DNA from 2 places in the Actinomadura coerulea genome. Region 2 is predicted to be linked to the other one. Evidence: riboswitches for the same ligand, from Rfam matches in the RefSeq annotation. Region 2 holds a riboswitch; the other holds the start of a gene.
What was found. Region 2 has a riboswitch for S-adenosylmethionine ahead of BKA00_RS19785 (aminotransferase class V-fold PLP-dependent enzyme). Riboswitches for the same ligand answer to the same signal wherever they lie in the genome.

Region 1: another riboswitch for S-adenosylmethionine. It lies ahead of thrC (threonine synthase); the one in region 2 lies ahead of BKA00_RS19785 (aminotransferase class V-fold PLP-dependent enzyme).

The regions. Positions count from the first base shown of each region.
Region 1 covers NZ_JACHMQ010000001.1:7,128,903-7,132,376, reverse strand. The annotation lists gene BKA00_RS33185 (MoaD/ThiS family protein) at 47-325, opposite strand; gene thrC (threonine synthase) at 341-1,585, opposite strand; SAM riboswitch class I at 1,602-1,742, opposite strand; gene BKA00_RS33175 (cation diffusion facilitator family transporter) at 1,838-2,773, opposite strand; gene BKA00_RS33170 (alpha,alpha-trehalose-phosphate synthase (UDP-forming)) at 2,894-3,474, shown strand, end outside.
Region 2 covers NZ_JACHMQ010000001.1:4,328,356-4,331,829, forward strand. The annotation lists gene BKA00_RS19775 (transglycosylase domain-containing protein) at 1-944, shown strand, start outside; gene BKA00_RS19780 (hypothetical protein) at 976-1,350, opposite strand; SAM riboswitch class IV at 1,400-1,516, shown strand; gene BKA00_RS19785 (aminotransferase class V-fold PLP-dependent enzyme) at 1,559-2,818, shown strand; gene BKA00_RS19790 (SseB family protein) at 2,930-3,474, shown strand, end outside.

The DNA.
Region 1 (3,474 bases), 2.8 Mb from region 2:
GCCCCGGCACGGTGGACGTGCCGGGGCCTCAGGGACGAGACGGACGTCAGCCGCCCGCCACCGCGGGGATGATCGAGATCTGGGCGCCCTCGGGCGTCGGGGTGTCGAGACCCTCGGCGAAGCGGACGTCCTCGTCACCGACGTAGACGTTCACGAAACGGCGGATCTTGCCCGCGTCGTCCAGGATGCGGGCGGAGATGCCGGAGTAGCTGGCCTCGAGGTCGGCGACGACCGCGCGCAGGGTCGCGCCCTCGGCCTTCACCTCGGACTCGCCCCCGGTGTAGGTCCGCAGGATCGTCGGAATACGGACGGACACGCTGCTCATGCTGCTCCTTCGTTCTCAGGCGATGCCCGCGGCGCGGAACGCCTCCAGGGACGGGGCGATGTTCGCCGACGGCGCGACGACCGGGGCGACGGCGTCCAGGGTCTTCAGGCCGTCCCCGGAGTTGATGATCACGGTCTCGGCGCCCGGGTCGAGGGAGCCCGCCTCGACGAGCTTGCGCAGGGTCGCGACGGTGACGCCGCCGGCCGTCTCGCCGAAGATGCCCTCGGTGCGGGCCAGGAGCCGGATGCCCTCGACGACCTGCTCGTCGGTGACGTCCTCGACGGCGCCGCCGGTGCGGCGGGCCACGTCCAGGACGTAGGGCCCGTCGGCGGGGTTGCCGATGGCGAGGGACTTGGCGATCGTGTCGGGCTTCACCGGGCGGACGACGTCGTGGCCCGCCTTGAACGCGGCGGCGACCGGGTCGCACCCGGCGGCCTGGGCGCCGAAGACGCGGTACGGCTTGTCCTCCACCAGGCCCAGCTTGATCAGCTCCTGGAACGCCTTGTCGATCTTGGTGAGCTGGGAGCCCGACGCGACCGGCACGACGATCTGGTCCGGCAGCCGCCAGCCGAGCTGCTCGGCGATCTCGTAGCCGAGCGTCTTGGAGCCCTCGGCGTAGTAGGGGCGCACGTTGACGTTGACGAAGGCCCAGTCGTCCTGCTCGCCCGCGATCTCGGACGCGAGCCGGTTGACGTCGTCGTAGTTCCCGTCGACCGTCACGAACGTCCCGCCGTACACGGCCGTCGTGATGATCTTCTGGGACTCCAGGTTCGACGGGACGAACACCGCGCTGCGGATCCCGGCGCGGGCCGCCGCGGCGGCGACGGCGTTGGCGAGGTTCCCGGTGGACGGGCAGGCCAGCACCTTGAACCCCAGCTCGCGGGCGGCGGCGAGCGCCACGGCGACGACGCGGTCCTTGAACGAGTGGGTCGGGTTACCGCTGTCGTCCTTCACCCACAGGCTCTGCAGGCCGAGGCTCTCGGCGAGGTTGTCGGCGCGGACGAGACGGGTCAGGCCCGGCTCGGTGTTCGGGGTGTCGGCCACGTTGGGCGGGACGGGCAGCAGGCCGCGGTACCGCCAGATGTTGCGCGGCCCGGACTCGATGGACTCCCGGCTGACGCCGCCGAAGTCGTAGGCGATCTCCAGGGGGCCGAAACACTCTTCACACGCGTAGAAGGGACCGAGGTCCCGGGACGAGCCGCATTCGCGGCAGACGAGAGCGGTAGCCGGTCCGAGGTCTGTGGCAGGCGTGAGTGCCATGAGGGCGAGGCCTTTCTCCCCATCTTCCCTGCGCCACCTTGGTCGCAGGCCGGAGTTGGCACCATCTCCCGGCCGGCCTCGCAGGATCGCGACGCGCCGCAGCCGGGTGGTTGCCGGGGCTTCGCAGGGCCGGTCCCTCCACCCCTCTGGATGAGCAATATGAAGTTGTCGATCATGAGAGCTTTGAGCTCGTATGCGTGACTTTACATGAACTGACCGGATGCCAGACAGGTGGGTCCAGCGAGTGAGACGTTACCCGGCGGAGGTCTTGATCACGCGCTGGGTGGGGTCGAGGAAGACGTGCCGGACGGTGGGGACGCGCTCGCGGAGCCGCCGGTCGATCTCGCCGGCGACGTCCTCGGCCTCGTCGGCGCTGATGTCGTCGGAGAAGTGCACCTTCGCGGCGACGAGGAGCTGCTCGGGGCCGAAGTGCATGGTGAGCAGCTCGTCCACGCCGGTCACCCCGGGCGCGCCGCAGATCTCGGCGCGGATCTCGCGCTGCTCGGCGGGGTCGGCCGCCCGGCCGATGAGCAGCTGCACGCTCTCCCGGCCGATCGAGAACGCGAGGACGACCAGGAGCACGCCGATGAGGGCGGACGCGAGCCCGTCCCAGAACTCCGAGCCGGTGATCTGGCGCATCGCGAGCCCGCCGGCGGCGAGGGCGAGGCCGACCATCGCCGCGGTGTCCTCGAACAGCGCGGTCTTGAACGTCACGTCGGGCGACTTGCGGACGTGCTCGACGAGGTCGCGGTCGCTCTCGCGCGTCTCCTTCTTCGCCTGGTGGAAGGCGCGGATCCAGGACGCCCCCTCCAGCACCGCGCCGAGGCCGAGGACGGCGTAGGCGAGCCACACCGTCGTCCCGCCGGCGCCGTGGCCGGTCATGGTCAGGATGCCCTCGAAGATCGAGAATCCCGCGCCGGCCACGAAGATGCCGAACGCGGCGAGCAGCGACCACACGTACCGCTCGTTGCCGTATCCGAAGGGGTGGCGCCGGTCGGGGGGCCGCTCGCTGCGCCGGAGCGAGGTGTAGAGGAAGCCCTGGTTGAGGGTGTCCGCCACCGAGTGCGCGCTCTCCGCGAGCATGGCGCTGGACCCGGCCAGCAGGCCGGCGAACAGCTTCGTGATCGCGAGGATGAGGTTCGCGGCACCGGCGACGAGCACGGTTTTCGTCGTCTCGGACTTGCTCATTGCCGCCGGATACCCCCTGGGTGAATGACTAATCGGGCGGAACGGACACAAGCGCGGGCGACGGCGGCGACCTCGCGGGTCCCTTTGGTGCGCCTCGGCCGCAACTGAGACCCTTCCCGTATGAGCCAAGTGCTGGTGGCCTCGAACCGGGGCCCGGTGTCGTTCTCGCTGTCGGACGACGGCGGGCTCACCCTGCGGCGCGGGGGCGGCGGCCTCGTCTCGGGCCTCGCCGCCGTCACGGGCGCCCCGCGCGACCCGGGCCCGCCGCGGCCGGCCGGGACGGCGCGGGAGCCGTCCCCCACCGGATCCGACGTCCTGTGGGTGTGCGCGAGCCTCGGCGAGGCCGACCGCACGGCCGCGCGCCGCGCCCCGGACGGACGCCTCGACCTCGCCGGGTACGAGACCGGCGGAGCCGCGGTGCGGATGCTCGACATCCCGGCGGCCACGTTCGACCGCGCCTACAACGGCGTCGCGAACTCGACGCTCTGGTTCATCCACCACCTGTTGTACGACACACCGCGCAGCCCGCACTTCGACGCCCGCGCCCGGCGCGACTGGCAGTCCTACGAGGCCTACAACGCGGCCTTCGCGGACGCCCTCGCACGGGACGCCGCCCGGGGCGCGAAGGCGGCGATCCAGGACTACCACCTGTCGCTGGCTCCGCGGATGCTGCGCGACCGGCGTCCCGACCTGAAGATCGT
Region 2 (3,474 bases):
TCCACGGCTCGTCCATCCACAACGACAGCAACGAGAATTTCGGGACGGTCAACCTCGTCACCGCCACCGAGCACTCGATCAACACGGCCTACGTCAACCTCGGCCAGGACATCGGCAACAAGAAGATCGCCGCGATGGCCGAGAAGATGGGGATCCCCGCGGCGCGGATGAAGCCCGAGCAGCGGGACGCCGCCACGTTCCCGCTCGGCATCGTGTCGCTGCACCCGGTCGAGCAGGCCAGCGTGTACTCGACGTTCGCCTCCGAGGGCGTGCACCGGACGCCGTTCGTGGTGAAGTCGGTCACCGACAACGAGAACCACAAGCGCGTTTTCACCGAGAAGGGCGAGCGGGCCTTCAGCCAGCAGGTCGCCCGTGACGCCACGTACGCCATGCAGAAGGTCGTGCAGGGCGGCACCGGCACCGGCGCTCAGCTGCCCGACGGCCGCGACGTCGCCGGCAAGACGGGCACCACCGACGAGGGCCGCGCGATCTGGTTCAACGGGTTCATCCCGCAGATGGCGACGACGGTCGCGATGTTCCGCAGCGACGGCAAGCCGCTGAACATCCCCGGGTACGGCGCGTACGGCGGGCAGCTGCCCGCCCAGATCTGGCGCTCGTACATGTCGGACGCGGTGAACATCAAGGGCTACGACCCCGACTCCTTCGGGGAGCCGTCGATGACGCCCGGCAGCGGCTGGGGCGGCCCGACGCAGGACGCTCCCCCGAGCGGCCCGCAGCCGCCGCCGGACACGCGCGGGCCCGTCGAGCCGCCGCCGTCCACGAAGCAGCCCGACATCCCGGCGCCCCCCACCGACCTGCCGACCATCATCCCGCCGCAGGAGCCCGGCGGAGGCAACGACGGGGGCGACGGAGGCGACGGCGGAACCGGCGGCGAACCCGGAGGCGGAACCGGCGGCGGACCGCTGGGCGGAACCGGCGGATAGCCCGGAACCGGCGGGCGGCCCCCGCGGCCCCTCAGTCGCAGGCCTTGCCGATGACGGCCGGCGTCTCCCTGATCACGCTGTCGAGCCGGGAGACGTCGCCGTCGCCGACCCCGGGCGCGGCGTCGCGGAGCCTGCCCGCCTCCACCTTCAGCGCCTTGCTCAGGTCGGCGTCGTCGGCCTGCTTCGCGAGCCCGTCGACGCGTCCGGCGAGCTGCTCGGTGGCCTGCCGCCACTGCGCGGGCTCGGCCGCCGGAACACTCCGCACCTGGGTGACGTACTGCTGGAACGCCTTCTTCGTGTCGGTGCACACCTGGGCGGAGTTACCGCCGCCCAGCGCCCCGCACCCGCTGAGGGCACCGAGCACCAGCGCGCCGCCGGCCAGCGTCCGAACCACCCGGTACCGCATCGCACCCTCCCCTTGATCCCCGATCGGCTCCGCATATACTTCCGCATGAGGTCATGAGCGCCAGCGCAAAGCCCCGGCTTGCTGGCCGGCAACCCTTCGTCCGCGATGGGGTGCCCCGGGTGAGGACCTGGCCGGACGCGGCACCGCGTTCCGGCAAGCGCGGATCCCGGCCGGCAACCCGGGGTCCCTGACCCCGGAAGGTCCCGGCATGCCCACGCTGCTCGCCCGCTCCCCCATCACGCCTGCTGTGACGCGCCCCGAGGGGGTCCGGGTTCGCCCGATTCCCCGCGTCATCGGAGCGGACGTCCCGGTCCCGGTGCGGGACGGCCGCCACGTCCCCTACGCCAACTTCGACTACGCGGCCAGCGCGCCCTGCCTGGAGGCGGTGCACGAGGCCGTCACCCGCGCGCTGCCGTACTACAGCAGCGTCCACCGCGGCGCGGGGTACGCGTCCCAGGTCACGACGTCCGCCTACGAGGACGCGCGGGAGACCGTGCGGTCGTTCCTCGGCGCGTGGCGGCGCTCGGCCGTGGTGTTCACGCGCAACACCACCGACTCGATGAACCTGCTCGCGCACGCCGTCCCGGCCGGGACGAGCGTCGTCGTCTTCGAGAGCGAGCACCACGCGTCGCTGCTGCCGTGGAAGCGCGCCGTCCGCCTCCCGGCGCCCGCCACCCCGGCCGAGGCCCTCTCGGCCGCCGACCGCGCGCTGCGCGCGTGCCCGATCGGGTCGCGGCTGCTCGTCGTCACCGCCGCGTCCAACGTCACCGGCGAGCTGTGGCCGATCGAGGAGCTCGCGCACGTCGCGCACCGCAACGGCGCCCGCATCGCGGTCGACGCGGCGCAGCTCGTCCCGCACCGCCCCCTCGACATGACCGCGCTCGGCCTCGACTACGTCGCGTTCTCGGGGCACAAGCTGTACGCGCCGTTCGGTGCCGGCGTGCTCGCCGGACGCGCCGACTGGCTGCGCGCCGCCGAGCCCTACCTCAGGGGCGGCGGCGCCAGCGCCTCGGTCGGGGAGACGACCCGCTGGGCGCCCTCCGCCGAGCAGCGGCACGAGGCGGGCTCCCCGAACGTCCTCGGCGCCCTCGCGCTGGCCGCCGCGTGCGAGACGCTGTCCCCGGCCTGGGACGGCCTGGCCGCCCGGGAGGAGGCGCTGGTGGAGCGGCTGCGGTCGGGACTGGCGGCGCTGCCCCACGTCAGGGAGCTGACGCTGTGGGGCGAGCGGGCGCCGCGCGTCGGGATCGTGTCGTTCACCGTGGACGGCTGGAACGCGCGGGACGTGGCGCTTACGCTGGCCGACGAGCACGGCATCGGCGTACGCGACGGGAAGTTCTGCGCCCACCCCTTCGTCCGGCACCTGCTGGGCGAGGACCGGAGCGCCGTCCGCGCGAGCATCGGCATCGGGACGGACGAGGAGCACATCGACCGGCTCCTCACCGCCCTCGCCGCGTTGACTGCGCGCTGACAGCCTCTGACCTGCGATCTCTCGCGCGCAGTCAGATGATTATGCTCTTTGGTCCTGTTCGCCCATGTAGCGTAGGCAGTCGCGCGGGGACGAGCACGCTAGAAACAGGGGGTGGCGACCGTGGCCGACGCGTGGCGACCCACGTCGGAGCTGGAGCACCGGCTCCAGGAGACCGTACGGGCCGGCGACCAGGAGAGCTACTTCCGCCTCCTCGGGGACGCCGACCTCGTCGTTCCCGTCCCTCCCGACCTGGTGGACGGCGTCCTCGCGGGGGAGGCGCAGCCGTCGTGGCCCACCCAGGAGGAGGACGGCCGGGTCCACGTCCTGGCCTACACGTCGGCGGCGGCGATGCGGGCGTGCCTCGGGCCGTCCTACCAGCACTTCATGACCGTCCGGTTCGGCGACATCGCCGAGGGCTGGCCGGACGACCGCTGGTGGCTCGCCGTGGACGTCCCCGCGCGCGGCGTCCCCGCCGCCCTGCCGATCGAGTCGCGGCTGCCGGCCTGGTTCGTCCGGCAGGTCGCCGGCGGCGACGGCCGCCCCCCGCAGGTCGGCCGCGCGTCCCCGCCGTGGGAGGAGCTGCGCGACCAGCACCGCGACCTGCCCCGCGAAGCGCCGCGCCCGGAGTTCCAGCCGGCCAACGACGTCGAGCGCGA